Regions from separate parts of the Fictibacillus sp. B-59209 genome, predicted to be linked through region 2. Evidence: a T-box and tRNA genes for the amino acid it is inferred to sense, from the RefSeq annotation. Region 2 holds a T-box; the other holds one or more tRNA genes.

Region 1 (16,403 bases), on a different contig from region 2:
TTATATTATTCCACAGTAGCTCAGTGGTAGAGCTATCGGCTGTTAACCGATCGGTCGTAGGTTCGAGTCCTACCTGTGGAGCCATATTTTGGAGAGCTGTCCGAGTGGCCGAAGGAGCACGATTGGAAATCGTGTATACGGTTACCGCCGTATCAAGGGTTCAAATCCCTTGCTCTCCGCCATAACTTTTCAACGAATGGCCCGTTGGTCAAGCGGTTAAGACACCGCCCTTTCACGGCGGTAACACGGGTTCGAATCCCGTACGGGTCACCATTTTTTATACATATAACTTTTTCGGAGGATTAGCTCAGCTGGGAGAGCACCTGCCTTACAAGCAGGGGGTCGGCGGTTCGAACCCGTCATCCTCCACCATTAATACTTAACTTTTTCTACATTCAAGAATTTGCTTGTAGAGGAAGAGACAGTCATTAACTCGGACATATCGTCCGTAAGCTTAATATTATCGCGGGGTGGAGCAGTCTGGTAGCTCGTTGGGCTCATAACCCAAAGGTCGCAGGTTCAAATCCTGTCCCCGCAACCAAAATGGACTCGTGGTGTAGTGGTTAACATGCCTGCCTGTCACGCAGGAGATCGCCGGTTCGACCCCGGTCGGGTCCGCCATTTTGGCTCGATAGCTCAGTCGGTAGAGCAGAGGACTGAAAATCCTCGTGTCGGCGGTTCGATTCCGTCTCGAGCCACCATTTTTTTTGCCGGTTTAGCTCAATTGGTAGAGCAACTGACTTGTAATCAGTAGGTTGGGGGTTCAAGTCCTCTAGCCGGCACCACTTTTCTTTTCAAGAACTGTAAGAAATTTCTTCTTGAAGAATAGATGAATTTGTATTAAAATAGGATTTGTCTCTCATGGAGGGGTAGCGAAGTGGCTAAACGCGGCGGACTGTAAATCCGCTCCTTTGGGTTCGGCGGTTCGAATCCGTCCCCCTCCACCATCTAAATTTTAGTTGCACATTAACAATTTAGGGGCATAGTTTAAAGGTAGAACGAAGGTCTCCAAAACCTTTGGTGTGGGTTCAATTCCTACTGCCCCTGCCATGTGGCGATTGTGGCGAAGTGGTTAACGCACCGGATTGTGATTCCGGCATTCGTGGGTTCAATTCCCATCAGTCGCCCCATATGATGGGCTATAGCCAAGTGGTAAGGCAACGGACTTTGACTCCGTCACTCGTAGGTTCGAATCCTGCTAGCCCAGCCATCAATGCGGAAGTAGTTCAGTGGTAGAATACAACCTTGCCAAGGTTGGGGTCGCGGGTTCGAATCCCGTCTTCCGCTCCATATTATCTTGTTTGTTTCTGGCGGCATAGCCAAGTGGTAAGGCCAGGGTCTGCAAAACCCTTATCCACCGGTTCGAATCCGGTTGCCGCCTCCACTACATAATTCCCCAGCGCCGGGGTGGTGGAATTGGCAGACACACAGGACTTAAAATCCTGCGGTAGGTGACTATCGTGCCGGTTCGAGTCCGGCCCTCGGCACCATAATATTTTATAACTTAACTGCCTAATGATTAATTGCATGCCGGTGTGGCGGAATTGGCAGACGCGCACGACTCAAAATCGTGTTCCCTTGGGAGTGTCGGTTCGACCCCGACCACCGGTACCATTACATAACATAATAACGTTAAATATAGACGTTCCTTGCACAGTGCAAGGAACGTTTTTTTTTCTTTATACTTTTCAGTACGCAGAGATATACGTTTTTTCTCCATTACATTATCGCATACTAATATACGTGCATTTGGCGCCTAATACTATTCCACTCTCAAATTGTTCACGAAAGAATGAACACTTTGCCAATTATGTGCTCTACCCTAAACAAATGTAAAAAAAAGGCGAAATTTGTAGATAGAAGGCTGTCGGTAATCATATTCAGTATTCCTCTATGGGATTCACAGTAACGACAAAGGAATATTATCTTTAAACAGACAGTTTTGGAAGGGAGTTTCATGAATGAGTGATTTGCAACGAAAGATGGGAACTTTTGCCCTGACCATGGTCGGGCTCGGATCGATCATTGGATCCGGCTGGTTATTTGGGGCATGGAGAGCTGCACAAATCGCCGGTCCAGCCGCTGTTTTTTCCTGGATCATCGGCATGATCGTTATTTTATTTATAGCGCTTTCTTATATTGAATTAGGCGCCATGTTTCCTGAAGCCGGAGGTATGGTGAAATACACACAGTATTCTCATGGATCGTTTGTAGGATTTCTTGCAGCCTGGTCCAATTGGATTGCCATTGTTTCTGTTATTCCTGTTGAAGCAATCGCCTCTGTGCAATATATGAGTTCATGGCCGTGGAAATGGGCAAGGTGGACGCACACGTTAGTGACGGAAGGCACCCTTACCGGGAAAGGATTGGTTATCGCTTCAGTATTGATGCTGATTTACTTTTTTTTGAACTATTGGGCAGTCAGCCTGTTTGCCAAAGCAAATAACCTGATAACAATTTTTAAAATTGTTATTCCTGGACTCACGGTTGGAGCGCTTCTTTTCGTAGGATTTCATGGGGAGAACTTTACATCCGGGCACAGTGTTGCTCCTTATGGATGGGCAAGTGTACTAACTGCCGTAGCTACTTCAGGGATTGTATTCGCGTTCAACGGTTTCCAAAGCCCCATTAATATGGCGGGTGAGGCAAGGAATCCCGGCCGCACTATTCCATTTTCAGTTGTAGGGTCTGTTCTGATCGCAACCGTTATCTACATTTTATTGCAAGTGGCCTTTATCGGGGCTGTCAGTCCTGCCACGATTGCTAAAGGCTGGCATCATTTAAATTTCAATTCGCCATTTGCCGATTTGGCCATTGCACTGGGCATTAACTGGCTTGTCATTTTACTTTATTGTGATGCATTCATTTCTCCTTCCGGCACAGGAACTACGTATACCGCCACCACAGCGAGAATGATCTACGGAATGGAAAAGAACGGTTATTTACCAGAAGTGTTTGGAAAGGTTCATCCTTTTTACCGTGTGCCTCGTCCTGCTATGTATTTAAACCTTGCTGTATGTTTTCTGTTTCTGTTTGTCTTTAGAGGCTGGGGGGTACTAGCAGAAGTAATTTCAGTAGCAACCCTTATCTCTTATATCACCGGCCCAGTTACCGTCATGACATTAAGACGGACAGGCAGGAATCTATATCGTCCATTACGTGTTAAAGCACTAAGCATCATCGCACCATGCGGGTTCGTCTTTGCCTCTTTAACGCTGTATTGGGCAAGATGGCCGCTGACTGGACAGGTGCTATTCTTTATTTTGATTGGCCTTCCAATTTACTTTTATTATCAGGCGAGAAAGAAATGGAAAGGTTTCAAAACGAATTTCCTGGCAGGACTCTGGATGGTTGTTTACTTAATCTGCATGATGTTTATCTCCTACCTGGGAAGTGAAAAATTTGGAGGAGCCAACATCATTCCATTTGGCTGGGATATGGTTCTCATTGCATGCTTAGCCCTTGTGTTTTATTATTGGGCTGTAAAAAGCGGGATTCAAACCGAGTATTTAGACGAAGCAGCTAAACTGAATGAGCAAGTTAGAGTTAAAGAAATGACGAAACGCGGGAACGAATCTGGGGAAGAAGCAGGTTAACTATTACGGTAAAAAGAAGTGCATAAATGGTGCACTTCTTTTTTTATGCTTTTTAATACATCGAGTTATCCGATTGCCAGGAAAATTAAAAATATTTTTAATTTTCAATATAAAAAGAAAGGATTTTTTTGTCATTTATTAGAATACATAGGCTTATAGGTGAATGGTCATTCATCTTCACCTGTATTTTATTCTAAAGCATGGGGGAGTAGCGGATGAAGGTCTTTAGTTTGTTCAAGGCAGAAATGGCGGGAATGGCAGCGAAAAAAGGGCTGCTGTTATCAGTCATTATTGCCTTGCTCGTACCTGTTGTGTACGGCGGGATACTCTTGTCTCCTAGGTGGGGGCCATATGACAACCTGTCAAACCTGCCGGTAGCGGTCGTTAACAACGATCAGGGAGCCGAATCAGATGGGGAGACGATTAATGCAGGAAAGGATTTAGTCGCTGATCTGGAAAAAGGAAAAGACCTCGGCTGGAAATTTGTTGATTCCGATGAGGCGAAAAGCGGGTTGAAGAGTTTGAAGTATTACATGGTCATTGAAATCCCCAAAGATTTCTCTAAGAAGGTAACGACCGTTCTCTCAACCGATCCTCAAAAACCGGAATTGAAGTATGTGCAGAATGAAGGTTTAAACTTTATGGCTGCACAGGTTACAAAGAGCGCGACAGCACAGATCCGGGAAAAGCTGGCAGACCGGATTACGGAGAAATACGTGAACAATATGTTTGTCAGCCTGAAAGATGTGTCTGACGGGTTTCAGACGGCTGCAGATGGTTCTTCAAAGCTAAATGGAGGCACATCTGATTTACAGAAAGGAACCGGCACACTTTTGGAATCGCTTACAAATAACTCAGGCGATATATCCAGACTTGCTGCAGGAGCGAAAGAACTTGAAAAAGGAACAGGGCAGATGTTTCAATCCCTGTCTGGAAAGCAGAATGATATTACCAAATTAGCCAATGGCTCGGCGCAGGTCAACAATGGCCTTGGACAAATGCTTCAATCCTTGACAAGCAAGCAGGGTGATATTAAAAAGCTAGCGGACGGAACGAGTGATTTGGAAAAAGGCACAGGACAAATGCTGCAGTCATTGACTGCTAAGCAGGGAGATATCAAACGTCTTGCTGACGGCTCACAGACTCTTAAAAATGGAACAGATGAACTTTTAACTTCATTAAAAGGCGGCTCAAAAAACATAGCTGCTTTAGCGGCAGGATCACAAGCCGCGAATGAGGGGACAGGATTGCTGCTAGACAATCTCAAGGAAAAACAGCAAGGTGTTGCGGATTTGGCAGCTGGTGCAGATTTGCTAAATCAAAAGATACCTGACCTTAAAAAAGGAACATCTGACCTGTTAAAAGGTTTAGAACAGACACAAGGTGCTCTTAAAGAAAAGGTATTGCCTATAAGTCAGCAGGTTGCAGCTGGCATTGGTGATGTTACCGCTCAATCACAAGCATTAGGAGGGGGCTTGCAGCAATTATCCTCTGATCTACAGGCATTTTTAAAAGAACACCCTGAATTGCAAAATGATCCTAAATTGCAAAAAATCGTAGGAACAGGTAAAGCTTTATCTGATGCCGCCAATAAACCGGAAAATAAGATAAAGTTAGAAAAACTACAACAGGGTGCAAATGGCATTGCTGCAACACTAACTGAACATGATGTACCAAGTAATTTATCAGTTGCAGATGGGATAAAGCAACTGGTTCAAGGCCAAAGAACTATTGATAATGGTGTAGGACTGCTCAACGAGAAGGTGCCAGCATTAAAAAATGGAACTCAGCAAATTAAAGATGGCTGGAATACCATGGTAACTAAAGTCGGTGACCTTCATGCAGGCACATCACAGATTGCAGCCGGCAACGCAACCGTCAATAAGGGCTGGGGGACGATGACGGATGGTGTTACGAAGCTAGATGCAGGCGCAGGCCAAATATCAGACGGAAATGCTTCAGTGAATAAAGGATGGAAGGACCTAAAAGGTGCCACAACCCAAATCCATGATGGACAAGTCCAGGTGAGAGATGGGAATGCCGATGTCAATAAAGGATGGCATAAGCTGACTGACGGTACAAGTAAACTATATGCCGGGTCTGGACAGGTCAGCGATGGAAACGCGGATGTTGATAAAGGGTGGAAAGACCTCACATCAGGTGCAAATAAAATCCATTCAGGAACGATGCAGGTTAGTGATGGAAATGCAACAGTGGAAAAAGGATGGGGAGATTTAACTTCAGGTGTCACCCGGTTAAATGATGGTGCCCAAAAACTGAATGATGGTTCAGCTGAACTGGCTTCGGGATTGAAAGATGGAGCAGCTAAAACAAGCAGCCTGAAAACCCCTGATCAGAAGAATTTCAACATGTTTGCTTCACCAGTGAAATTAAAGAGCGATAAGGTGTTCAAATATCCGCATTATCGTGATTCAACAGCTCCTTATGTATTAACTCTTGCATTGTTTGCCGGAATTTTGATCATGTCCATGTTCATGAATTTCAAAAGACCGGAAGACGTATCAGCAGCTGCCTGGTTCGGTGCAAAGTTTATGAATTTATCCGTTCTGGCTATTGCTCAAGCTTTGCTGCTTTCCATTGTTGTTATGGTCTTGGCAGTAAACGTTGAGAACCCGGCAGGATTTGTTCTATTCGCTATTTTTGTTAGTATCGTATTTTCTGCAATTGTCAGCTTCTTTGCTGCACTCGGAGTGATTGGACGGTTTCTTGGACTGGCATTTGTTGTGCTCCAGCTTTCCATTACAGGAGCGAATCTTCCAATTGACATGCTCCCTGCCAATATGCGGACTTTAAGTGAGTTCCTGCCGTTTAGGTACAGCATTGCAGGATTTAAGTCTGTTCTATCTCTGGATGCTCCAGGAACCGCCTTATTTAATGCAAGTGTCCTGTTTATCTATCTTGCAGTATTTGCTCTTCTGGCGTTTGCAGTCATGCTTATAAGCAGCGGAAGTTATAAGTCACAAGATGACACAGCAGGACTGAGAGCATAAAAAAATAATATAACAGGTTGTCATATTATTTGAAGTTTGGGACTATATTGAATCAAGGCAGTTGTAGGTTTTAGCGCAGTACTTCGTTTTAAATGAAGTACTGCGCTTTTTTTATTGAACGATAAAAGATTCTGCAGAACCGCCATGAATCTGGATAAACATTTTTTCAATCGCAGCCAGTAGCTTGGCACTTTCTTCTGTTGACATGGAAGGGCGCAAGTAAACGATCTGGAGCGCACTTGTCACATCAGGGGAAGTCATTGTGCGCTTGGAGTCAACGATTGGACTGCCAAACGGGCCGTTGGCATCAGAGGATAGCAGTTTGCCCTCCATGTTCATTAAACGGCCGTTTAATCCCTCGTATTGATCCTCAGGACTGCCAAGCCTTACTTCAACCTCACCGCTTAACGCTGCTGCATTATAAATCCCGATAGGTACACCATATTGAAGAGAAAAGAAATTATTAACGTCTACCGCTGAATTGACCAAACCTATGTCCTTTCCGCTATAAACTCTTCGAAGCAGGGCTTCTGCAGAAGGTCTGTATCTGGAGGGATCCATGGAAAGCGCCTTGAAGGTTTTTCTCCATTCCTGAACCCCGGGGTTGTCAGATACACTGAGCTGCTCAGCATCCAATTTCAGCGATTCAAGAAATAATTGGAATCTGCCCTTTAGCATTTGCGGTGATTCTCCAATCACGATATCATGATATAGTATTGTTCCCAGTTTAAAGGAAGGGACAAGCTTTTTAATATCCTCTGCTAGTTTTATCATCAGATCACCTTGGCTTATCAATGTATTTTATAGATAGTTTACCATAGATGAAGAAATCCTTTTATGGAGAAAGGAGGTACAGTTATGACAGGCGCCCAGTTTAAAGAAGAGCTTATTGCATATAGTAAATCAATTGGTATCGACAAAATTGGATTTGCTTCTTCAGATGTTTTTACTGAATTGAAGGAAAGGCTTATCCAGCAGCAGGAGCTCGGTTATCAATCAGGGTTTGAAGAAGAAGACATTGAAAAGAGAACGAACCCTCAGCTTTTGATGGAAGGTGCACATACCATTATATCCATCGCTCTAGCTTATCCTTCAAAAATGAAAGATGCTCCCCGAAGTGTAAAAGGTGCACGCAGAGGGATTTTCTGCAGGGCATCCTGGGGAGTGGATTATCACCACATCTTGCGTGGGAAGCTCCGGCTGTTAGAGGCCTTTATTGCAGAAAAGGTTCCGGAGGCAGAGGTGATGTCAATGGTCGATACCGGGGAATTGTCCGATCGTGCTGCTGCAGAGCGTGCGGGAATTGGATGGAGTGCAAAGAATTGTTCCACCATCACACCGGAATTCGGCTCTTATGTGTATCTAGGCGAATTGCTGACTACCGTATACCTTCCTCCCGATACACCGATTACCGATCAATGCGGAGATTGCACGATTTGTATCGATGCATGCCCAACTGGAGCCCTTGTACAGGGAGGACAGCTGGACTCCAATAAATGTATTGCTTTCTTAACACAAACGAAGGATTTTCTTCCTGACCAATACCGTGAAAAAATAGGAAACCGTTTATATGGCTGTGATACCTGCCAGACGGTATGTCCGAAAAATAAGGGGAAGGATTTCCATCTTCATCAGGAGATGGAACCGGATCCTGAGATAGCGAAGCCTTTATTAAAGCCGATCCTTCATATGAGCAACCGGGAGTTCAAGGAAAAGTTCGGCCATGTCTCCGGCTCATGGAGAGGGAAAAAACCGATCCAGCGAAATGCTATTCTTGCTCTTGCTCATTTTAAAGATGAATCAGCTGCAGATGAACTCGTCCAGCTGATGAATGAAGACCCTAGACCAGTAATTAGGGGAACAGCGGCCTGGGCTCTAGGGAAAATAGGGGCAGTGAACGCAAGAAATCATCTTAATGCGGCAAAAGAACGAGAAAAAGACGGAAATGTGGCTGCAGAAATCGATAAAGGGCTGAATTTGCTTGAAAATCACGGAATTTACTAATCGCATCACAGGAACATGTCCGTTAGTATAGAAATCATTAAGAAAATAAAAGAAGGGATTTTTATGTGTAATATAAAAACATTATTCTCATATGAGGAAATGAAAAGCCCGATTGGCCTCCTGACTATTATTGCAACCGAAAATGGTGTTTGCCGGATTGACTTTGGGAGCCTTGAAGAAAATTTACCATCCCTTCAATCCTGGATGTCGAAGAACTACCTTAAGGGGGAACTGATTCATTCACCAGGACAGCTGCAGAAGATTGTTGAGCAGCTTGAGAGCTACTTCAGCGGTACACTGCAGGAGTTTTCTATTCCATTAGACCTGTATGGCACTCCTTTTCAAATTAAAGTTTGGGAGCAACTGAAGGGAATTCCTTATGGCGCTACATGCTCCTATAAGGATATCGCACAGGGAATAGGCGCCCCGAAAGCAGTGAGAGCTGTAGGCAGCGCAAACAATAAAAACCCAGTCCCCATCGTTATTCCATGCCACCGGGTAGTTGGAAGCAATGGTGCGCTTGTAGGCTATGGCGGCGGATTGGATAAAAAAGAACTTCTTTTAAACATTGAAATTCAAAACATTATACCAAAGACCTCATGAACCGTTTTTAAACGGTTCTTTTTTTTTGGCTCTGTTTCATATGCTGATAGTACGTTAATATTGCAACACGGGGGTGGCCTATGTACTGGCTGGAGCATCTGAAGTTCTATATTCAGCGGCTGACCGATTGGATGGTCAACGAAAAGTGGACTGATAGTGTTTATTTGCCATTGGAAGAAAGGGAGAGTTTTGCCCGCAAAAAACAGGCATTGCATGAGAGAAATGCCGTCCTTGTTAACAATAATGTAGAAGCACAGGTTCTTAGGCATTCCAACTTTGATGATCTTCGTCAGGTGGATTACATTCTTCACTTCAGTAACCTGATCAGGCATGGTTATGATTTTTATGTAGAAGAATGGACCCAGGAGAGGAGAGCGGTCTTTAAAGAAGATCAGCTGATCAGTGATAAAGTGTTAAATCCTGAAGGGCAGCATAAAGAAAAAGTAAAGATCGAAAGAGAGACTGAGTCTCCCGTCCTTCGAAAGCAGCCGTATGACCGGCTGGCGGCAGTAAGGTATGCGGAAAGATGGTGGAATACGTATAACCCTTCCTTCAAATCCTTTGATGTCGATTGTACAAACTATATCTCACAGTGTCTTCATGCTGGCGGGGGCATTCCTATGGTCCATCATGGCACCCGTTCAAAGGGATGGTGGTTTAAACATCATGACTGGAGCTACAGCTGGACGGTAGCTAACGCCATGAGATGGTATTTGAGCGGCTCCAAATCACAGCTGCAGGCGAGGGAGGTGTCTTCAGCGAGCCAGCTCATACCAGGTGACGTCATCTGCTATGATTTTGATGGTGACGGGCATTGGCAGCATACAACGATTGTGGTAGCCAAGGATTCTTCTGGAGAGCCGCTGGTCAATGCACATTCAACAGACAGCCGGATGAGGTTTTGGAAGTACGAGGATTCCACCGCCTATACCCCGCAAATCAAATATAAGTTTTTTCATATTGTGTAAAAACGTGTGCCTCAAGGCTATATTCCGATAAAAGTGCTATAATAATGGAGGAATAAGCATTCGAGGTGAGAGTTTTGGGTTTACATGTCGTTCTTTATCAGCCCCTGATTCCGGCCAATACCGGAAATATTGCCCGTACATGTGCGGGAACAGGAACATCTCTGCATCTGATCCGTCCGCTTGGATTTTCAACGGATGATAAACAGTTGAAGAGGGCAGGACTGGATTACTGGGAACACGTTGATGTTCATTATTATGATTCTCTGGAGGAACTGTTCGAGTGTTTTCCAGAAGGATTGTATTACTATATTACCAAATTCGGAAAACAGCGCTACTGCGATATGAATTACAGCGAGTCATCACGCGATCACTTTTTTGTGTTCGGCCGTGAGACGACCGGATTGCCGCAAGAGCTGCTTAAGGCAAATGAGGAACGCTGTTTCAGACTGCCGATGAACGAGAATATTCGCTCACTGAACCTGTCCAATACCGCAGCGATTTTAATTTATGAAGCATTGAGACAGCAGGAGTTTCCAACATTGGATTAGCGCAAAAAAAATAAAAAAACGTCCCATATTGGGGCGTTTTTTTATATGTACAGCTTATTTTGCTCCGGGATTGTCATTGTATCCCGCAGTGAAAATGGCGGTTAAGAACGCGAGCATAACTCCTAGTATAAGGATGAAACTCATGCGATCTCCTCCTTTGGGTGCAATTTTCCATATCCTTTCTTTATTATATCGAAACCGCTGTATCCGCACAACGTAAAACTGGTGTAAAAAACTAGCTTGAAAAATATCAAGACTAATCCATCGTCATGACACATAACAATACTAAAACCACTATCATTTTTGGTACTGCTACAACAAAGTTTTTCTATCGGAAAAACAAAAAACAACTTGAATGATTGGGGACATCCTCGCATAAAGTAGATTAACAAACGAAGGATGCAAACACTACGCAAGGGGGTACACATGGATATTTTAAGTAAAATCCAATTGCACCGTGAAGAGGAGAGGCGTCTTGCCTGGGAAGGTACCTTCGGAGAATACCTTGAGATTTTAAAGGAACGCCCTTATGTCGCTCAGTCCGCTCATTCCCGAGTCTATAATATGATTAAAGATGCAGGAATAGAGGAAGTGAATGGAGCCAAAAGGTATAACTTTTTCACCAACCAGATTTTTGGGCTAGAGGATTCAATCGAAAGGCTAGTAGAGGAGTATTTCCATCCTGCAGCTAAACGGTTGGATGTTCGAAAAAGGATACTTTTACTGATGGGGCCTGTTTCCGGAGGGAAATCCACGATTGTTACCATGCTGAAACGAGGTCTGGAGAAATATTCGAAAACAGATGGAGGAGCGGTATTTGCCATCAAAGGCTGCCCGATGCATGAGGATCCATTGCATTTGATTCCTCATCATCTGCGTGAGGATTTTTTTGAAGATTATGGCATCAGGATCGAAGGCAGCCTGTCCCCTTTAAACACGATGAGGCTTGAAAAAGAGTATGATAATTGCATTGAAGATGTGATGGTTGAACGAATCTTTTTTTCCGAAGATAAAAGGACAGGGATTGGAACATTCAGCCCATCCGATCCAAAATCACAGGATATTGCTGATTTAACAGGAAGTATTGATTTTTCAACGATCGCAGAGTTCGGATCAGAATCAGATCCCCGTGCGTACCGCTTTGATGGAGAGCTGAATAAGGCGAACCGGGGGATGATGGAGTTTCAGGAAATGCTGAAGTGTGATGAAAAGTTCCTCTGGCATTTATTATCTCTTACTCAGGAAGGCAACTTTAAAGCGGGACGATTTGCGCTGATCTCTGCGGATGAATTGATTGTCGCTCATACGAATGAATCGGAATACCGGTCATTTATCGCCAATAAGAAAAATGAAGCTTTACATTCCAGGATTATCGTTATGGGAGTTCCGTACAACCTAAGGGTTTCTGAAGAAGAACGCATCTATGGAAAGATGATCAAAGACAGTGATATGTCCCATGTCCACATTGCTCCTCATGCCTTGAGAGTTGCAGCGATTTTCTCAATACTAACCCGTTTGAAGGACTCAAAGAAGCAGGGTATGGACCTGATCAAGAAAATGAGGCTGTATGACGGCGAGATCGTGGAAGGCTACAACCATATCGATCTGGAAGAGCTGCAGAAGGAGTTTTCGGATGAGGGAATGAGCGGAATCGATCCTCGTTACGTCATTAACAGGATCTCTTCTGCCATCATCCGCAAAGACATTCCATCGATCAACGCACTCGATGTTCTCCGCTCTATGAAGGATGGACTGGACCACCATGCTTCGATTACGAAAGAGGATAAAGAGCGCTTTATTAATTTTATCTCCCTGGCACGAAAGGAATATGATGAGATTGCGAAGAAAGAAGTTCAGAAAGCCTTTGTTTATTCTTATGAAGAATCTGCAAAAACACTGATGGATAATTACCTCGACAATGTGGAAGCTTATTGCAATAAAAATAAACTGAGAGACCCGCTGACTGGTGAAGAGATGAGCCCGGACGAAAAGCTGATGCGGTCTATTGAAGAACAGATTGGAATCTCTGAAAATGCGAAGAAAGCATTCCGGGAAGAAATTTTAATCCGAATTTCCGCTTATGCGAGAAAAGGAAAGAAATTTGATTATAATTCCCACGAACGCTTAAGAGAAGCAATCCAGAAGAAGCTGTTTGCAGATTTGAAAGATGTTGTTAAAATTACGACTTCTTCAAAGACACCTGATGAAACACAGCTCAAAAAGGTAAATGAAGTCATAGCCCGCCTCGTCGAAGACCATGGGTACAATACGACATCAGCGAACGAACTCCTAAGGTATGTAGGAAGCCTTTTAAACCGCTAGTTATTAAAAACGCATCCCTATGATTTCATAGGATGCGTTTTTTTTATAAAGTCTTGCCCAGAAGTATGACCCAAGGCAAAAAAATATGTGGATTATAAAAGAATAAAGGGGACTTAGAAAGAGAATACCTTGTATTATGATAAACTATAGTGGTAAATTGATACTAAACGCTAACAAAAAGGAAGTGAAAGGATGAGTTCCAGGGAGGATAGCAGCCAATTATGGGATTGGATCAAAGCCATTGGAATAGCACTTATACTAGCGTTGCTGATAAAGAAATTTTTATTTGAACAGTACGTAGTTTATGGAGAATCCATGATGCCGACCATTCAAAATGGAAACAGGCTGATTGTAAATAAATTAGGCTACAATCTTGGTGAGCCTAAACGGTTTGATTTGATTGTGTTTCATGCGAATGCGAAAGAGGACTATATTAAACGGGTGATTGGCATGCCGGGTGAGCGGATTGCCTATCAAAATGATCACCTTTATATCAATGGCAAACAAATTGATGAGCCCTATTTAGATGATTACAAGAAGCATATTACAAGCGGGAATCTGACAGGTGATTTTACATTGGAAGAAGTAACCGGCCAAAAGGTCATTCCAAAAGGAAAAGTCTTTGTTATGGGAGATAATCGGCTGCACAGCATTGACAGCCGCCATATCGGGCTGATCGATATGAAAAAAATAGTGGGTGAAGTAAACCTGCGCTATTGGCCTGTAAAAGAGCTTGAAGTTATCAAGTAAGTTTATTGAGATTGGAATAAGGGAATAGTGCACGTAAGAGGTGATGGTATATGTCGAGAGAACAGGATTATACAGAAAAACCAAAAAACAGCTCCATGACTCCAAACTTTAAAGAAATGAAGGAACATGGAAAGGTAATGGAGAAAATGTCCACGAATGAGGATGTAGAGAAACGCGGAAAAACGCCTGACCCTGCGCAGTATGAACATAACAATAAAAAGAAGAATAACCAGTAAAAACCTGTTTCGGGTAACCGAAGCAGGTTTTTTGATTAGAATGAAAATTGCCTGTTTACTATTGAGAATGAATCTCATATAATGAGAATATACATTGATAATAATTATCATTCTCTCAGGGGTGCTAAAATATGGTTTTAACGGATATTAGAGCTGGCGGAAAAGCAAAAATCATAAATACAGAGCTTGTGAATACATTGGTACGCAGAAGACTGCTTGATTTGGGAATCATGGAAGGAACTGAAATCATCATCAAAAGAATTCTTCCGTTTGGAGGGCCTTTTGCTGTTGAAGCAGGCGGACAATGGGTTGGGATCCGCAGAAGTGAAGCAAAAATGATTCAGGTCTGCCATTCATGATTGAAATCGCACTAGCCGGTAACCCGAATACCGGAAAGACATCTTTGTTTAACATCCTAACGAATTCTTACGAATATGTAGGAAACTGGTCAGGTGTAACCGTAGAAAAGAAAGTCGGAATGCTGAACAATAAAAAAGGGCACTTGATTGATCTGCCCGGAATCTATTCACTTAACCCGCTTTCAAAAGATGAAGGGGTTGCAACCCGTTTCCTGATTGAAGAACAATTTTCCATGGTTTTAAATATCGTTGATGCTTCACAGCTTGAACGTAACTTATACTTAACGATTCAGCTTCTCGAATATGGCAAGCCCGTAGTCATTGGCCTTAACATGGTGGACGTTGCTAAAGGCCGCGGGATCTCAATAGATGAAAAAAAGCTGTCTGAAAAGCTGAATAGCCCTGTTCTTCCAATCGTCGCCAGAACAGGTTCTGGCTGCAAAGAGCTGGCGGGGCTGTTGACCAATGAGCAGCAAGTGAATCAGCCTTTATATATTTCCTATGGCAGTATACTTGAAAAAGCAATGGATCAATTAGCGGCTAAAATTCCTGACATTGACGGCTTGCCGCCTAAGCGATGGCTTGCTCTTCAGTTCTTTGAAGGAAATGATGTCGTGCGCACATTGCTTCAATCGTACATTGCAGAGGAAGAGCTCCAGACGTTGCTCGCAGAGACAGAACAACGTATTCAAAGCGAAGAAAAAGCTAAATCATTGCTGTATTTTATACGAGCTGTCCGAGCCGCCTACATCCAGGATATTGTGGACGTCTCCTTAATAAAAGGGAAAGACGTAAAATATACATTATCCGATCGCATTGATAACATCGTAACGAACAAATTTTTAGGTATTCCTATTTTTATTTTTTTCATGTACTTCATTTTCAAACTCACATTTGATTGGCTTGGGAGCCCAATTTCTGATATGCTCGATGGATTCCTGACGGGTCCTTTAACAGATACATTGAAATCCATCCTGCAAGCAGCCGGTGCTTCTTCATTTATCCAGGCAGTGATTCTGGATGGCATCGTGGCTGGAGTGGGAGGAGTTCTTGTATTTGTACCCCAGATCATGATCCTTTTCTTCCTGATCTCTTTCATTGAAGATTCAGGATACATGGCGAGGATTGCCATGGTTATGGATAAGACGTTAGAGAGCATCGGGTTGAACGGGAAAGCGTTTATCCCCATGATTATCGGTTTTGGATGCAACGTTCCAGGAATTATGGCAGCGAGAACGATTGAGCAGCCAAAGGAACGCCTCTTAACCATTATATTAACGCCGTTGATGTCCTGTTCCGCACGGCTGTCTGTTTACAGCCTGTTTGTGGGAGCGTTCTTTACACAAAATCAAGCGCTTATAGTGCTCTCTCTTTACCTATTGGGAATTCTGATTGCACTGACTCTGGCCAAGCTTTTCTCTTCAACCATACTTAAGGAAGAGAGTTCGATGTTCGTGATCGAGCTTCCTCCTTACCGCATTCCACAATGGCGTACGCTCATGAGGAATACATGGGAAAAAGGGAAGGGGTTTGTTAGGAAAGCCGGAACCTTTATCTTTGGAGGATCGGTCGTGATCTGGTTCCTGAGTTATGCAGGTCCGTCCGGTTTTGACGTTGAAATGAATAAGAGCTTCCTGGCCATGATCGGCGGAGTGCTCGCTCCACTGTTTGAACCTATTGGATTTGGCAGCTGGCAGGCGGGAGCTGCTTTACTGACAGGATTCCTCGCCAAAGAAGTTGTCGTATCCACGATGAATATTATTTATGTGGCACCTGATCTTCACACACTGCAGGGCGTGATGGCGCACCACTTCACTCCATTGGCGGCTTATAGCTTCATGGCATTTTTACTGCTGTACGTCCCTTGTCTTGCAACGGTTGCCGTAATCAAAAAGGAAACCGGATCAACTAAATGGACATGGTTTTCGATTATCTACGCCCTTATCATCGCTTACCTGGTTTCATTGGTGATCTACCAGGGCGGAAAGCTGCTCGGCTTTTAAGTT
Region 2 (14,540 bases):
GCTTAACCTTTTCTTTTTCTTCTGGTGTTAACTGATGGGAAAGAATCATAATTTCCTCCTTATGAAAAGAAAATGTAAGTTAACCTTATCATGATGGTGGAAAGGATTTCTATAGTTATGTTAGGTTTTCTTACATTGAAAATGGCCTGTAACGATGGATGATATATCCTTCGTTACAGGCCTCATTTCTGCTGAAGACTAGGATTTCACTTGAATAATGATTTTCCCTTTGGCATGATGAGATTCGCTTAATTCGTGAGCTTTTCTTACACCCTCTTGGGTTAGAGGAAAGGTTTCTCCCACAAAAGGTTTAATTTTCCCTTCCTCAATCAACTTTCCGATCTCAGCAAGCTGGTCTCCGTCAGGATCCAAAAAGACAAACCCAGCTTTGACAGAATGATTGGTAGCCTCCTTCTGTACCGGTGGGCTGACAATGGAAACGAGAATTCCACCCGGCTTGATCACTTTATAGCTGTTATGCTGCACTTCCCCGCCGATTGTATCAAACACGATGTCTACGGGTTCAATCGCTTCGGAAAAATCTTTTACTTTATAGTCAATAAACTCATCTGCACCAGATTCTTTGATAATCTCCTCTGAATCCTTACTGCCTGTTGATAGGACATAAGCTCCTTTTGCTTTAGCAAGCTGAATAGCAAAACTGCCGACTCCTCCTCCGCCTGCGTGAATAAGGACCCTTTGTTCTTCCTGGATGTTTGCAAACTCCACCAGGCATTGCCATGCTGTAAGGCCAACGAGGGGAATAGAGGCTGCTTCTTCATACGTCAGGTTTTTTGGCTTGAAGGCGACCAATTCTTCATCAGCAGCAAGCAGTTCAGCATAGGTGCCGTCCCGTTCTGTTGCCGGCCGTGTAAATACTTCGTCTCCCGGCTTGAACTTGGTCACAGAAGAGCCGGCCTCTTTCACTACTCCCGCTGCATCCCATCCAAGTATTATTGGAAAAGTGAAGGAAAGATTGTCTCTCAAGTACCCCTCGCGAATTTTCCAGTCCACCGGGTTAACGGAAGTGGCATGGATCTCAATGAGGACATCTTTCGGACCAGGCTTTGGATCGTTCACTTTTTTCTCCACAAGCTGATCTCTTCCTCCATATTCATTAATAACAACTGCTTTCATTCCTTTTCACCTCTACTATAGTAATCTCATCATAGGTAGCTTTCCCTGTTGAAATGAGGTTGAATCCGGAAAGTAACGGTTGACAGTTTTCCTATTGCATTATATAGTGATTTTTAATCGTGAGGTTAGTTGAGAAGAGTTGAGTGGGAACAAAAGAACAGAGCAGAGCCGAGCTGAGATTAGCGGTTATGGTTGCTAATCTTCGTCTCTCGTAAAGAAGGGATGATAGCCATGATTCAACCATCATTGGAAGAAGTAAAACAACTGGCAGGAAGCTATAATTTAGTTCCTGTAAGCATTGAGTTATTCGCAGATGTTCATACAGTCATTGAACTGTATCAAACGTATTATAAGGAAGATTATTCTTTCTTGCTTGAGAGTGTAGAAGGCGGCCAGCAATGGGCCCGGTATTCGTATATCGGAAAAAATCCCTTTATGGTAATCTCGTGCAAGAAGGGTAATACAACCATAAAGAAAAAAGGCCGGGTTGAAACCTTTACAGGGCATCCAATTGATATTTTAAAGTCTCTCCTCAACCAATTCAAAAGTCCCGCGCATAACAATCTGCCTCAATTTACAGGCGGTGCAGTCGGTTATTTCGGCTATGATATCCTGCAATATTTTGAAAACATTCCACCTCACAGCAAAGATGTCATCAATACCGATGATATGAAATTTTTATTCGTAGATGAACTGATTGTCTTTGATCATTTAAAACAATCCATACAAATCGTCTGCAACCTTCATGTTCCGAAGAACCATACGGAGCAACAAATAGAAGAAGCCTACAAAAAAGCTGAACAGTCCATACATGATACGCTGGCACAGCTTGAAAAGAATGTGAACCACCCTGTTCCAGCCTTTCGCTACCTTCCTCAGCAGGAAGCTGATATAAGCGGCGTACAATCTAATCTGACAAAAGAAGAGTTTTGCAGGATGGTAGAGCAGGCTAAAGAATATATTACTGCCGGTGATATTTTTCAAGTCGTGCTTTCACAGTGCTTTGAAAGTGAAGCAAAAGCGGACCCGCTGACCGTCTACCGGGTTCTGCGGATCGTAAACCCATCCGCTTACATGTATCTCTTGAAGATGCCGGATGAGACCATCGTTGGTTCATCACCAGAATTGCTTGTCAAAGTAGAAGGACAGCAGGTAAGAACCCGGCCGATTGCCGGGACTCGTCCCCGGGGAAAAGACATGGAGGAAGACCAGCTATTAGCAGAGGAATTATTGGCTGATGAAAAAGAAGTGGCAGAACATATCATGCTTGTCGATTTAGGAAGGAACGATATCGGCAGGGTTTCAGAGTATGGCAGTGTGGAAGTGTCCTCATTTATGGAGATTGAGAGATACTCTCATGTCATGCATATCGTATCGGACGTAACTGGAACGCTGAGAGACGATAAAGACTTCTTTGACGCTCTGATCTCTTGCCTTCCAGCCGGAACGCTGTCCGGAGCTCCGAAAATCAGAGCCATGCAGATCATATCAGAACTTGAGACGCAAGCTCGAGGAACGTATGCAGGGGCCATCGGATATTTATCATTTTCAGGGAATATGGACTCCTGCATTACGATCCGTACGATTCTGTTTAAAAATCAAAAAGCTTATATTCAAGCAGGGGCAGGCATCGTCGCTGATTCTGTTCCGGAGAACGAATACGAAGAGACCTTCAATAAAGCGAAAGCCTTGCTGAAAGCCATTCAAGTGGCTGAAGCGATGGAACTTCATGTGTGAAAAAATGGGTGTGATTGAACCGCCGTTTGAAAAGCAGAAGGGTATAAGCAAGCTTATCCCATCTGCTTTTCAGGCGGTTCATTTGTTTCACAACCAGCCAGCTCTTATCATCGCCAGCGATCACATCCCTACTAAAGGAGAAAAAAATTTGAGGGTTTCTTTCAAGAATCAGTAGGGGTGCACAATATGAATGACCTCAATATAGGTCTTTACAAAATTAGATTAACGGGACGGGTGAGACACGCGGAAAGCGAGCCTCCTGAAACGGAAATCAACCACTCCTAAAAGCAACAAAGGTTACGAAAACAACCTAAAAAAAGAGCCCTGGGGGTTCTTTTTTTTTATCGAGTTTTTTGAACTCCATGTGTAATAAAAAAAAGAACCTTGGAGGCTCTTTTTTTAACGCAATGTTTTCTGAATGTACTTAATGGTTTTTCGAAGATCTTCAGCGGAAGGCCTTCCGAAAGGGCCGGTCTGAACGCTTAGATAAAGAATTCTTTTTTGCGGATCAACGAGAAAGACAGCCGGTTCTCCATGTGAGCCATGATCATCATAATAGGTATCATCATGGTAATAGACGCCGTAAGCTTTAATTACTTCCTGATCCTTGTCACTCAGAACGGGGAAAGAGAGTGTCCTGCTTTGCTTCATTTTTGCCAGGTTGGCGGTTTCGTCAGTAGAAATGGCAAGAATGTGAGTATTCAGCTCACGGAACGTTTCTTTATGCTTCTCAAGATCCTGGAGCTGTTCGTTGCATACCGGGCACCATTCTCCGCGGAAAAATACAAGCAAGTGAAAGCGGTCATCCGTTTTTAAATGGTCATAAAAATGAAAGGATTCTCCTTCTGCTGTTACTGCTGTAAAGTCAGGGGCCTGATCGCCCAATTGGAATTTTGGCAAAATGTTGTCCTCCTTTTTTTATTATTTAAGTATTCCTTAATCGTCTATAAATAAAACCTTGAATGCTTTGTAATAAAACAAGGGCATTTTTACCATTCTATAGATATAGGATGGTGATTGATTTGGATCTTTTAAAAGAACTGACAGAAACCAATGGTGCTCCAGGCTTTGAAAACGAGATACGAAAAATTATGAAGCGTGAGATCGAAAAGTCCGGTGCACCGCTTGTTTATGATCACATGGGAAGCATTTTTGGCGAGAAAAAAGGGTCAGCCGATGGACCTAAAATCATGCTTGCCGGCCACATGGATGAAGTAGCTTTCATGATTAGCGAAATTACGAAGGATGGCTATTTGCGGTTCGTTCCGCTCGGCGGCTGGTGGGATCAAGTTATCCTTTCCCAGCGAGTTCACGTGATTACAGACAAGAAAACGTTCACAGGTGTGGTAGGGTCAAAGCCTCCGCATATTTTGACTCTGGAAGAACGGAAAAAAGTCTATCCGATGCGTGAAATGTTTATCGATATTGGGGCAAACGATAAAGATCAGGTGAAAGAATGGGGAATCAAGGTTGGAGATCCGATCATGCCGATCTGTCCGTTTGAACTTTTGCCAGATAACGATACAATCCTGGCAAAAGCATTGGATAATCGTGCGGGCTGCTATCTTGCGCTGGAGGTGTTGAAGCAACTCAAAGACAGTGACCACCCGAACACCATTTACTGTGGAGCTACAGTTCAGGAAGAAGTCGGCTTAAGGGGAGCAGCAACCGCACCTTATGCCATGGAGCCTGATCTTGCGATTGCAATGGATGTTGGGATCGCGCAAGATGGACCGGGTGACAACTCAAACAAAGCCAAGCTCGGAGCTGGTCCGCTCATAACATTCCTTGACTCTTCTATGGTGCCTCACGTTCCACTGCGAAACATGGTGATCGAGATCGCCGAGAAACATAACATCCCTTACCAGGTGGATGTCATGCTCGGCGGAGGAACGGATGCCGGCAGGTTCCATTTGTTTAAAAAAGGTATTCCTTCACTTGTCATCGGTGTCGCATCGCGTTATATCCACAGCCATGTTTCCATGGTCAGCAAGAGCGATCTGGAAAACACAGTTAAACTATTGGCGGCAGTCGTTAAAACGGTCGATCAGAAGAAAATGGAGTCCCTGATAGATTTTTAAACAAAATAAGCTACAATAGAGAAAAGGTGTTCTTTTTGAACGCCTTTTGCTTTTGAAATCACTTGTTTAAAAGGAGATCAACAAATGAGTACAACATTTCTGTTTATTGGCGCAGGCCGCATGGCAGAGTCAATGATTAAAGGACTTCAGTCTTCTAAAGACCATAATATATCGATCATCGCAGGAAATCAGGGGAACACGGAAAGGCTTCAGCAGCTATTTTCGTTATATGCTGTGGAGACGACAACAGACTGGATTCATCATGTGCGTGAAAGTTCTGTCATTGTTCTTGCCGTTCCTCCTGACGCCCATGATGCTGTCTTGGAAAAACTTTCAACCGCTATCGATGGCCAGCTTGTCATTTCCGTAGCGGCTGGAGTCGGACTCAAAAAACTGGAGGATAACCTTCCTGCTCGCACACCGGTAGCCTGGGTGATGCCTAATACGGCTTCAGAGGCGGGAGAATCCATGTCCATTTATACACATGCTGAAACCTTGGATGCTAACCAAGAACAGCAGCTGAAAATTTTGTTGGACAGTATCGGCTCCTCCGAAAAATGCACTGAAGAGCAGATACATAAACTTACTGCTGTTACTGGGAGCGCTCCAGCCTTTCTTTATGAATTTGCTTCTGCTCTCATTAATGCTGCTTCAAGTTATGGGATATCAGAAGGCCAGGCACGGAAGCTCGTTTCACAGATGATCTATGGTTCTGCGGTCATGTTAAAAAGCGGTTTGTCACCGATTGACCTTAGGGAAGCGGTCACTACACCAGGCGGGGCAACAGCGGCCGGGCTGGAGATCTTAAAAGAAGCTGATTTTGGACAGCTGATCCAAAAGGCGGTTCAAGCGACCAACGAACGTGCAGCTGAGCTAGGCAAGGCAGTGACAGACATCAAAACCGTATAGGGGTAATCTATGAGTAAAACAATTTTGGATTTTATTATTCACTATGAATATGTCGGTATCTTTCTTGCTCTTGCCTTTGGTTTAATTGGTCTGCCGGTTCCGGATGAAATTTTACTCACCTTTACAGGCTATCTAGTCTACGAAGGAAAAACAGGGTTTGCATTGACCTTGTTGTCTGCCTTTTTGGGAGCGATGTCCGGAATCTCCGTCAGTTATTTTCTAGGCTATAAACTTGGTCTGCCATTTCTGAAAACGTTTGGCCCTAAAATTGGAATTACGGAAGAAAAAATAGAAAAAACACAATGGTACTTTCAAAAGTATGGCAACCTGATGATTATCATCGGTTATTTTATTCCGGGAATCCGCCATATTACTGCTTATATCGCGGGTATTTCAGCCATGAAATTTAAAAGGTTTGCGCTGTATGCCTATTCAGGTGGATTAGTCTGGAGCTTCACGTTTATCATGCTCGGAAAGGAGTTGGGCAGAAAGTGGAGTGTTGTTGAGCAGTACTTTCACAACCTGGGATTCTACGCTATTCTCACGGCTGTAGCGGCAGTGCTGCTTATTTGGCTTATCTATAAAGTTAAAATGAAACGTGCGTAAAAAAAGGACCTGATGGGAGCTCATCAGGTCCTTTTTATTTTTGAGGTTTCATCCAAAGGCGGCCGATGCCATTTTGCAGCATCCGCAGCAGGAATAGCGTTCCATAATAAAAGGAGAACACGACGATCAGCAGAAGGGTGATCGACAGGTGGTTTTCATAGTGGGTGGTATGCATTAGTTCGCACAGACAGATGGTTGCAACTCCTGATGCAATGAACGTAAAGTATTCTGCGAGCTTAGGCTTGAACTTCACCTCTTCCACGATGGTGTGGTAATGGAGGAAGGAAAGTAAAACCCCGCTAAAGTTCACTGCAATAATGACCCCATGGATGCCAAACGACGTTTGTGAAGCAAGGGAAAGAATGAGCAGGATAGACAGGATATTAACCCATATGGTTTGCGAGAACACATCTCTTGCTCTTCCCAGGCCAAATAGGATGGCCTGAAGCGGTGCAAGCAAATAATGAAACAGAATAAAGGGTGAGAGGAGCATCAAAAACTGGCCGGCTTGTGGAGAATGATAGAAAAGCACGGTAAGTTCGTCTGCAAAAAAATACATCACGATCGAGCACGGAATGCCATAAAGAAAGGTAATATGAAAAGCCTGGTGGATCCGCTGATGCAGCCCTGCTTCATCCTGTTTGGAGCGTGCTTCGGAAATGGAAGGAACGAGTGAAACATACAGTGAATATCCGATAAATCCCGGAAAGTAGCCGATTGTCATCGCAAACGCCGTAAGCATGCCATACTGTTTAGTGGCGATTGATGCTGTAATTCCGGCGAACATTAAACTTTGCGTGATCAAAATCGGATTCACTGCAGCAGTAAGGGCGTTCAGGATGCGGACTCCAGTCGTAGGAAGGCTTACTTGAAACAGCTTTTTTAAGATGCTTCTTCGCGGAACAGGTGTGAAATCTGATTTCGAAACATCTTTTAAGTTTCGCTGCCCTAGTAAAAACGACGTTGAAAAGAAAAACAGTGAGACAAGCTCACCGGCCCCAATTCCCAATACAGCAGCAACAACTCTATATTCTAAGGGCAAACCTTTCATATATTGCAGGACGTAAAAAATAAAACTCAGCTGCGCCGTTTTTTCTAAAAGCTGAGCGATTGCTATGGGCTTCATTTTTTGAAGTCCGCTGAAGTAGCCTTTCAGAATAGAGGTCGTTCCTATAACCGGCACGATCGGGATTAGAGCAAGCAAAGGATACCCGAGCCGAGTATCAATAGTCTCCCATTTTAGAAGCAACAGCGTAACGGCTGCACTGATCAGCACAAGGAGCAGGCTTAATCCCATGATGACGTAAAACGATACCTTAACGATCTGGAGCCTCTGTTTGTCATTCTGATGTACTTCCTCTTCGGCCAAAACCTTTGAGAGGGCGGTTGGAAATTCAAGAGCGGCAATCGTGATCAGCAGTCCGATCACCGGCAGTGCCATCATGTAAAATCCCATACCTTCACTGCCCAATGATCTTGCGAGAAGGACGCTGACTACGAATTCCACGACTTTTGTGTAGAGCATTGCCAAAGATAAAATAAGTGTTCCTTTTAGAAATTTTCCCATGATTTCACCCTTTGTCCAATTCATCTCCTTAACATGTATATGACATATGAAGTGAAAAAGAAGAGAGATTTATAATGTCGAAAAAAGGAGTCTTTTGGATTGGAAAATAAAAGAATTGTAAAAAAACGATACAAAATTGTATATTTTCGGTAAAATAGAGATACTATCCTAAACTAGTTGGTGTTGTATGGAGATCTTTTTACAAAATCTTTTTCATCATTACGGGTATTTTGCATTGTATTTCCTTCTTGCGCTTGGTGTGATCGGTCTTCCAGTGCCGGATGAGTTTCTGCTGACCTTTGCCGGTTATATCGTTTACACGGGTGGAGTTTCTTTTGCTTTGACACTGCTCGCTGCTTTTGCAGGATCAGCGACCGGGATTACGATCAACTATTGGCTCGGAAAGAGCTTTGGTTTACCCTTATTGCTTAGATATGGACCGAAATTTCACTTATCAACACATAAAATACACACCTCACAAACTTACTTTCAGCGTTTCGGAAAACCATTAATCATGTTTGGATACTTTATTCCAGGAATCCGGCATCTCACAGCCTATTTTGCAGGGATGTCCTCGCTTCCGTATCGTGTATTCGCCTTTTATGCGTATACCGGTGCATTTATCTGGAGTTTTCTGTTCATCATGATCGGCAGAACGGTAGGTGCAAAATGGTACCTTGTTACCGCATTTGTTCATAAGGCGAGCCTTCTCGGTCTGGCCGTTTTTATCATTGCAATTGCTGTGGCTGTCTATTCTTTGAAAACAAAGGGAAGAAAATCACAACGATATGACGTTTCATGAGAAAGAGTGTAAGAATAGGAAAAAGCCGCCTTTGAGGCGGCCTTTTTTTGAGAGAGGAACCGGGCGGCTGAACCAAATAATGGGCGGAAGCCGTCACTCAGCAACCTATCTTTTCCTTAACCTCTTCAAGAAATGGTCTCGCCCGCCGGCGAGCTTTTTCAGCTCCGTGCAGGAGAATTACATCCATTTTCCTCGGGTTGTTCATGAGTTCTATATAACGCTGCCTTGGTGTTTCCAAATAGGCGTTCATAACATGAAACAATTCTTTTTTAACCTCTCCCCAGCCAACTCCATTCTCATATCTCTCACGCATCCTCTTCACCTGCGCTTCTGATGCAAATTCTTTATAGATTAAGAACAAAGATGAACGAGCTGGGTCTTTTGGGTCCTCAGGTAAACTAGAATCCGTCTCAATCCGTTTGATTAGTTTCTCTAACTCTTTCTCCTCACTAAAAAGAGGAATCGTATTGTTATAGCTCTTACTCATCTTCCTGCCATCAAGCCCCGGAACGACTGAAGTTTCTTCGTCAACCTTGTATTCAGGCATTTTGAATGTCTCGCCATATATATGGTTGAAATGTCCGGCGATGTCTCTGGCGATTTCCACGTGCTGAATCTGGTCTTTGCCGACAGGGACAATATCCGATTGAAACAATAAAATATCTGCGGCCATTAAGATGGGATACGTAAACACACCCATATTGATACCGGAATCCTGCTCGAGACCATTCTGCCGGTTTTCCTCAATCAAACCTTTATAAGCGTGGGCGCGGTTCATCAAACCTTTTGGTGTGAGGCAGGAGAGAATCCATGCGAGCTCCAAAATTTCTGGAACATCTGCCTGGCGGTAAAAGGTTGATTTTTCGGGGTCAAGACCGAGTGCAAGCCAGGTTGCCGCAATGCCATATACATAATCCTTGAATTGCTTTGCATGTTGAACCGTTGTTAAAGAGTGGTAGTCTGCAATAAAGTAATAAGGTGAATAGGCATCGTTTTCAGCCAGCTGGAGAGCTGGTTTAATGGCTCCAATATAATTTCCGATGTGCGGCCTTCCGGTAGACTTGATTCCAGTCAGTACAATTTTTTTCTCCATTTAATCTCCTCCTGTCCAATAAAAAAGGGGCTCCTCATCCTGATTAAGGACGAGAAACCCCGTGGTGCCACCTTGATGAACAGCTCTAAGCAGTCCGCTTTAACAGTATCCAAAGACCGAATACCTGTCTCCTTCTAACGGCAAGACCTTCCGTCAAAGCCTACTCCCAGCGGTTTCGGTTTGAGGCTCAGAAGCCCATTCAATCGCATTTCCACACTGGCTCTCACCAACCGCCAGCTCTCTGAAGTGTACGTGCCATCTACTCTTCTTCTTCATAGCCATGTATCGTTTTCATAATGTTAAATGATGGATATTGATAAATCAAGCTAAAAATTTTATAAAGGTACAACGCAGTCCTTCACGTCATTTCTCGGTGAGTTGACAACCGGTGATACTTCAAATGCCTCCATCTGTTCACTATCATATGGAGTGAGGAGAGATTTTAAGTACTCGTTATCCTGAATGGAAGGATCCAGCCAGCTTTCTTCTGCTTCTTTTGTCAGGATGACCGGCATGCGGTCGTGGAGGTCTTTCATCAATGCATTCGGGCGTGTTGTGATATGAGTACAGGACGTAATCACTTCTCCATTTTGTTCCCATTGATCCCAGAGGCCGGCAAAGGCAAAAGGTTTACGGTTTTTCAGCCGGATATGAAACGGCTGCTTTTGTTTGTCTTCTCTTTTCCATTCATAAAAGCCATCGGCTATCACGAGACAACGCTTATTTTTCAAGGGACCTCTAAATGAAGCCTTCTCATCTACCGTTTCGGCCCGGGCGTTGATCATCTTGTAGCCGATCTTGGGATCTTTCGCCCAAAAGGGAATCAGCCCCCAGCGGTGCATTTCCGCTTTTCGTGTCCCTCCATCCGAGGTAATAACCAGCACGTTTTGTGATGGAGCGATGTTAAAGCGCTGAGGCAAGGTTTTGGGAATCGTGATAACAAACTCTTCCTGAATAAAATGCATATCCGCATACAAAGAATATCTGCCACACATACGAAACAGCTCCTTTGAAAGATTCTACTTCTAGTGTAACGCAAGGCAGCTCACTCTCAAACATTTATATAAAGGCTCTTTCCTAAAAGACGAAAACAGCCCCATAAAAAAAGAGAACCGTAAAAATAACGGTCCTCCAGTCTGGCATTAACCGATGACAGCCAGTTCCTTTTCTTTTGTGTTCAATTTATCAGCGATGTCACGAGCGATCCAGACTCCGCACGCGCTCGCCTGTGCAAGTCCTCGCGTAATCCCTGCGCCGTCTCCGCCGACATAGAGGCCGGAAATCTCTGATTCAAAACGGTCATTCAGCTTCGGCCGGGCAGAATAGAATTTGGCCTCTACTCCATAAAATAATGTATGTTCTGAAGAAATACCAGGGGTTACTTCATTCAGTGCCTCTGTCATTTCAATCAGGCTTTTCATCGTGTTATAAGGAAGAACTAAACCGAGGTCACCAGGAACCGCCTCTTTCATTGTTGGATTAAGAAAGCCTTCTTTGATCCTTTTTTCAGTGGAACGGCGGCCTTTCTTAATATCTCCGTACTTTTGTACGACCAAGCCTCCAGAGGATAACTGGTTAGCAAGCCTCGATACTTCATGTGCATATTCCGTTGGCTCATCAAATGGATCATCAAATTTATGGGACACAAGCAGAGCAAAGTTGGTATTCGGGCTTCCGAGAGCAGGGTCTTTGTAGGCATGCCCGTTTGCCAGCATGATGCCTGAATGGTTTTCGACCACTACGTGTCCTGACGGATTGCTGCAGAACGTTCGGACTCTTGTGCCGACAGACGTGTTGAACACAAATTTCCCTTCATATAAATGCTCGTTGATTTCCTCCATCACCACGTTTGATGTTTCTACACGGACACCGATGTCCACTTGGTTAGCTGCCATTTTCAGCCGGCGTTTTTTCAGAATCTTGGTTAGCCATGATGAGCCATCGCGGCCTGGAACGATGACGATTTTATCCGCAGAGAGGATCGTTCCGTCTTTTAATTCCACGCCAGTTGCTTTGTGCATGCCATCCACTTTTTCTGTAACAAGATCCAATACTTCTGCTTTATAGCGCATTTCGATTTTTTCTTTTAAGTATTCATAGATGCTGGTCAGAATAGCAAGGTTTTGTTCCGTTCCAAGGTGGCGGACCTGTGCACGGAGAAGCTTCAATCCAGCAGCATACGCGCGCTTCTCGATATCTCTCACTTCATCAGTCAGCGGGTCAGTAATGGTTTCTGTCGCTCCATGTTCAAGGTTAATGCTGTCTACATATTTTATAAGATCAATCACGGTTTCATCCGGCAGGTAATCAGTCATCCAGCCGCCAAACTCACTTGTAATATTAAACTTTCCATCAGAGTATGCTCCTGCTCCTCCAAAGCCATTCGTAATCGAACAGGCTGGAAGGCAGCCGGCAAATTCTTTTCTTCCGGCAGCAGGCGGGCACTTTTGAATTTTCTTTTGCAGGATCGGGCAGTTTCTTGAATAAATATCATGGCCTTTATCGATCAATAAAATGTTGGCTTCCGGCATTTTGCGAGTTAATTCATAGCAAGAAAATATTCCGGCCGGACCAGCTCCAACCACAATGACATCATATTTGTTATTCATAAAAAGAACCTCCCGAATTCAAGCTTCTGCGTGTTGTTTCACTCAACCTTAGTAACTATATCAAATTCTGAAAACAAAAACAATAAAATTTACGAACCTTTAATTAAAAATTAATTTTAATGTTCGTATTTAACGTTATAAAATGGAATAAGTAACCTCTTTATCCGCTTTCAGCTTATAAAAACCATAAAATTGATAACGTCTAAAGCGCTTGACATAAGTAAGTTACGTTTGTTATTATACTTACTATAAGTAAGTAGGAGTGTTTGTTCAATATAAAAGGGAATAGTAACAGGGTATATATGAAGGGAGATATGATTGTGGAAAAAAGGACAAGTGGAATTCACCACATTACAGCTATTGTTGGGAATCCACAGGAAAACGTTGATTTTTATGCTGGAGTGCTGGGGCTGCGCCTCGTAAAGAAAACCGTAAACTTTGATGACCCGGGTACGTACCATCTCTATTTTGGAGACGAGGAAGGCTCGCCAGGGACGATTATGACTTTCTTTCCTTGGCCTGGCGCGTATAGTGGAAGAACAGGAGCGGGACAGGTGGGTGTCACGGCGTTCGTGGTACCTGAAGGAGCATTAACCTTCTGGGAAGAGCGCCTAACTAAATTTAACGTAGCTTTTGAAAAAACAGAGCGCTTTGGCGAGCAGTATTTAGCCTTTGATGACCCCCACGGACTTCATCTTGAATTGGTAAGCCGCAGTGAAGGAAAAAACAGTACATGGTCATTTGGAGGGGTATCTGCCGAGGTTGCAATCAAAGGATTTGGCGGTGCGGTATTGTTGTCAGGTGCTCCTCAAAAAACGATGAGATTGCTGACTGATGTCATGGGCTTGGAAAAAGCAGGTGAAGACGATGATTTCATCAGGTTTAGAGCTGCATCCGATCTGGGAAATATCATTGACATTAAAACGTCAGCCGTTGGAAGAGGAACGATGGGTGCCGGTACAGTTCATCATATCGCATGGCGGGCTTCCGATAATGAGGACCATGAAAGCTGGAGATCACATGTTCAGCAGAGCGGTTTTGAAGTAACACCAGTTATTGACCGTCAATATTTTAATGCGATCTATTTCCGCGAATCAGGTGGTATTCTTTTTGAAATCGCGACTGATCCGCCTGGATTTGCACGTGACGAGCCGAAAGACATTATGGGTAAAAATCTTCTTCTTCCTCCGTGGCTTGAGCCAGAGCGGGAAAAGATTGAATCTGTGCTTATGCCGGCAGAAGTTCGGGTTTTAAAGGAGGATGAAGTAAAATGAGGCATTTATTTAACAAAGGAAGAAACGAAAAGGCACCAGTATTGCTTCTGCTCCATGGAACAGGTGGTACGGAAGAGGATTTATTGCCGCTCGCCTCAATGATCTCACCGGAATCTTCTATATTAAGTGTCAGAGGAAATGTCACTGAAAATGGAATGCCTCGCTTCTTTAGAAGGTTGGCTGAAGGGGTCTTCGATGAAGAAGACTTGAAATTCCGCACGAAAGAGCTGCATGACTTTTTAGATCATGCGGCCGATGAATATGAGTTTGACCGGCAGAATATCGTAGCGGTCGGCTATTCGAATGGTGCGAATATCGCCGGAAGCCTTTTATTTCACTATAAAGGAGAATTGCGCGGCGCAATCCTTCATCATCCCATGGTGCCATTAAGAGGAATCACACTGCCAAATCTCGAGAATGCAGCGATATTTATCGGTGCCGGTAAAAATGACCCGATCTGCCCTCCACAGGAGACGGAAGAACTGGAAAGCCTCTTGCAAGGAGCAGGAGCGAATGTGGAAACGTACTGGGGAGATTACGGCCATCAGCTCACACAGCCTGAGGCAGAGGCTGCACGGGACTGGTTTCAAAAGTATTACTCTAAAAGCTAATCGCGAGAGAGGGGAATCTGCATGAAATCGATCGATCCAAAAAGTTTGTCCGTTAAAGAAAACTATAAGTTTCTTACAGGAAGTATCATTCCGAGGCCGGTCGCTTTTGTTACT

The links. A T-box is a leader RNA that pairs with one kind of tRNA and senses whether it is charged. The one in region 2 lies ahead of P4361_RS02345 (tryptophan--tRNA ligase), so its partner is inferred to be a tRNA-Trp.
Region 1: it encodes a tRNA-Trp, which carries the amino acid that the T-box ahead of P4361_RS02345 (tryptophan--tRNA ligase) is inferred to sense. The anticodon was not compared.

Annotation. Positions count from the first base shown of each region.
Region 1 is NZ_JARMMC010000010.1:20-16,422, forward strand. Features, by position in the region: tRNA gene P4361_RS07395 (tRNA-Asn) at 10-84, shown strand; tRNA gene P4361_RS07400 (tRNA-Ser) at 91-182, shown strand; tRNA gene P4361_RS07405 (tRNA-Glu) at 199-273, shown strand; tRNA gene P4361_RS07410 (tRNA-Val) at 297-372, shown strand; tRNA gene P4361_RS07415 (tRNA-Met) at 465-541, shown strand; tRNA gene P4361_RS07420 (tRNA-Asp) at 546-621, shown strand; tRNA gene P4361_RS07425 (tRNA-Phe) at 626-701, shown strand; tRNA gene P4361_RS07430 (tRNA-Thr) at 710-785, shown strand; tRNA gene P4361_RS07435 (tRNA-Tyr) at 864-947, shown strand; tRNA gene P4361_RS07440 (tRNA-Trp) at 977-1,050, shown strand; tRNA gene P4361_RS07445 (tRNA-His) at 1,055-1,130, shown strand; tRNA gene P4361_RS07450 (tRNA-Gln) at 1,136-1,210, shown strand; tRNA gene P4361_RS07455 (tRNA-Gly) at 1,216-1,290, shown strand; tRNA gene P4361_RS07460 (tRNA-Cys) at 1,310-1,384, shown strand; tRNA gene P4361_RS07465 (tRNA-Leu) at 1,402-1,490, shown strand; tRNA gene P4361_RS07470 (tRNA-Leu) at 1,530-1,614, shown strand; gene P4361_RS07475 (APC family permease) at 1,962-3,596, shown strand; gene P4361_RS07480 (YhgE/Pip domain-containing protein) at 3,812-6,607, shown strand; gene P4361_RS07485 (B3/B4 domain-containing protein) at 6,719-7,381, opposite strand; gene queG (tRNA epoxyqueuosine(34) reductase QueG) at 7,466-8,611, shown strand; gene P4361_RS07495 (methylated-DNA--[protein]-cysteine S-methyltransferase) at 8,675-9,214, shown strand; gene P4361_RS07500 (amidase domain-containing protein) at 9,295-10,182, shown strand; gene trmL (tRNA (uridine(34)/cytosine(34)/5-carboxymethylaminomethyluridine(34)-2'-O)-methyltransferase TrmL) at 10,257-10,730, shown strand; gene P4361_RS07510 (PrkA family serine protein kinase) at 11,157-13,052, shown strand; gene lepB (signal peptidase I) at 13,245-13,802, shown strand; gene P4361_RS07520 (hypothetical protein) at 13,853-14,038, shown strand; gene P4361_RS07525 (FeoA family protein) at 14,170-14,397, shown strand; gene feoB (ferrous iron transport protein B) at 14,394-16,400, shown strand.
Region 2 is NZ_JARMMC010000005.1:1,952-16,491, forward strand. Features, by position in the region: gene P4361_RS02300 (hypothetical protein) at 1-49, opposite strand, end outside; gene P4361_RS02305 (NADP-dependent oxidoreductase) at 199-1,137, opposite strand; gene trpE (anthranilate synthase component I) at 1,369-2,874, shown strand; gene P4361_RS02315 (peroxiredoxin family protein) at 3,274-3,774, opposite strand; gene P4361_RS02320 (M42 family metallopeptidase) at 3,897-4,955, shown strand; gene proC (pyrroline-5-carboxylate reductase) at 5,040-5,864, shown strand; gene P4361_RS02330 (DedA family protein) at 5,874-6,470, shown strand; gene spoVB (stage V sporulation protein B) at 6,505-8,037, opposite strand; gene P4361_RS02340 (DedA family protein) at 8,225-8,839, shown strand; gene P4361_RS02345 (tryptophan--tRNA ligase) at 8,937-9,932, opposite strand; T-box leader at 9,975-10,217, opposite strand; gene P4361_RS02350 (SOS response-associated peptidase) at 10,268-10,927, opposite strand; gene P4361_RS02355 (NAD(P)/FAD-dependent oxidoreductase) at 11,075-12,541, opposite strand; gene P4361_RS02360 (ring-cleaving dioxygenase) at 12,856-13,815, shown strand; gene P4361_RS02365 (alpha/beta hydrolase) at 13,812-14,426, shown strand; gene P4361_RS02370 (flavin reductase family protein) at 14,448-14,540, shown strand, end outside.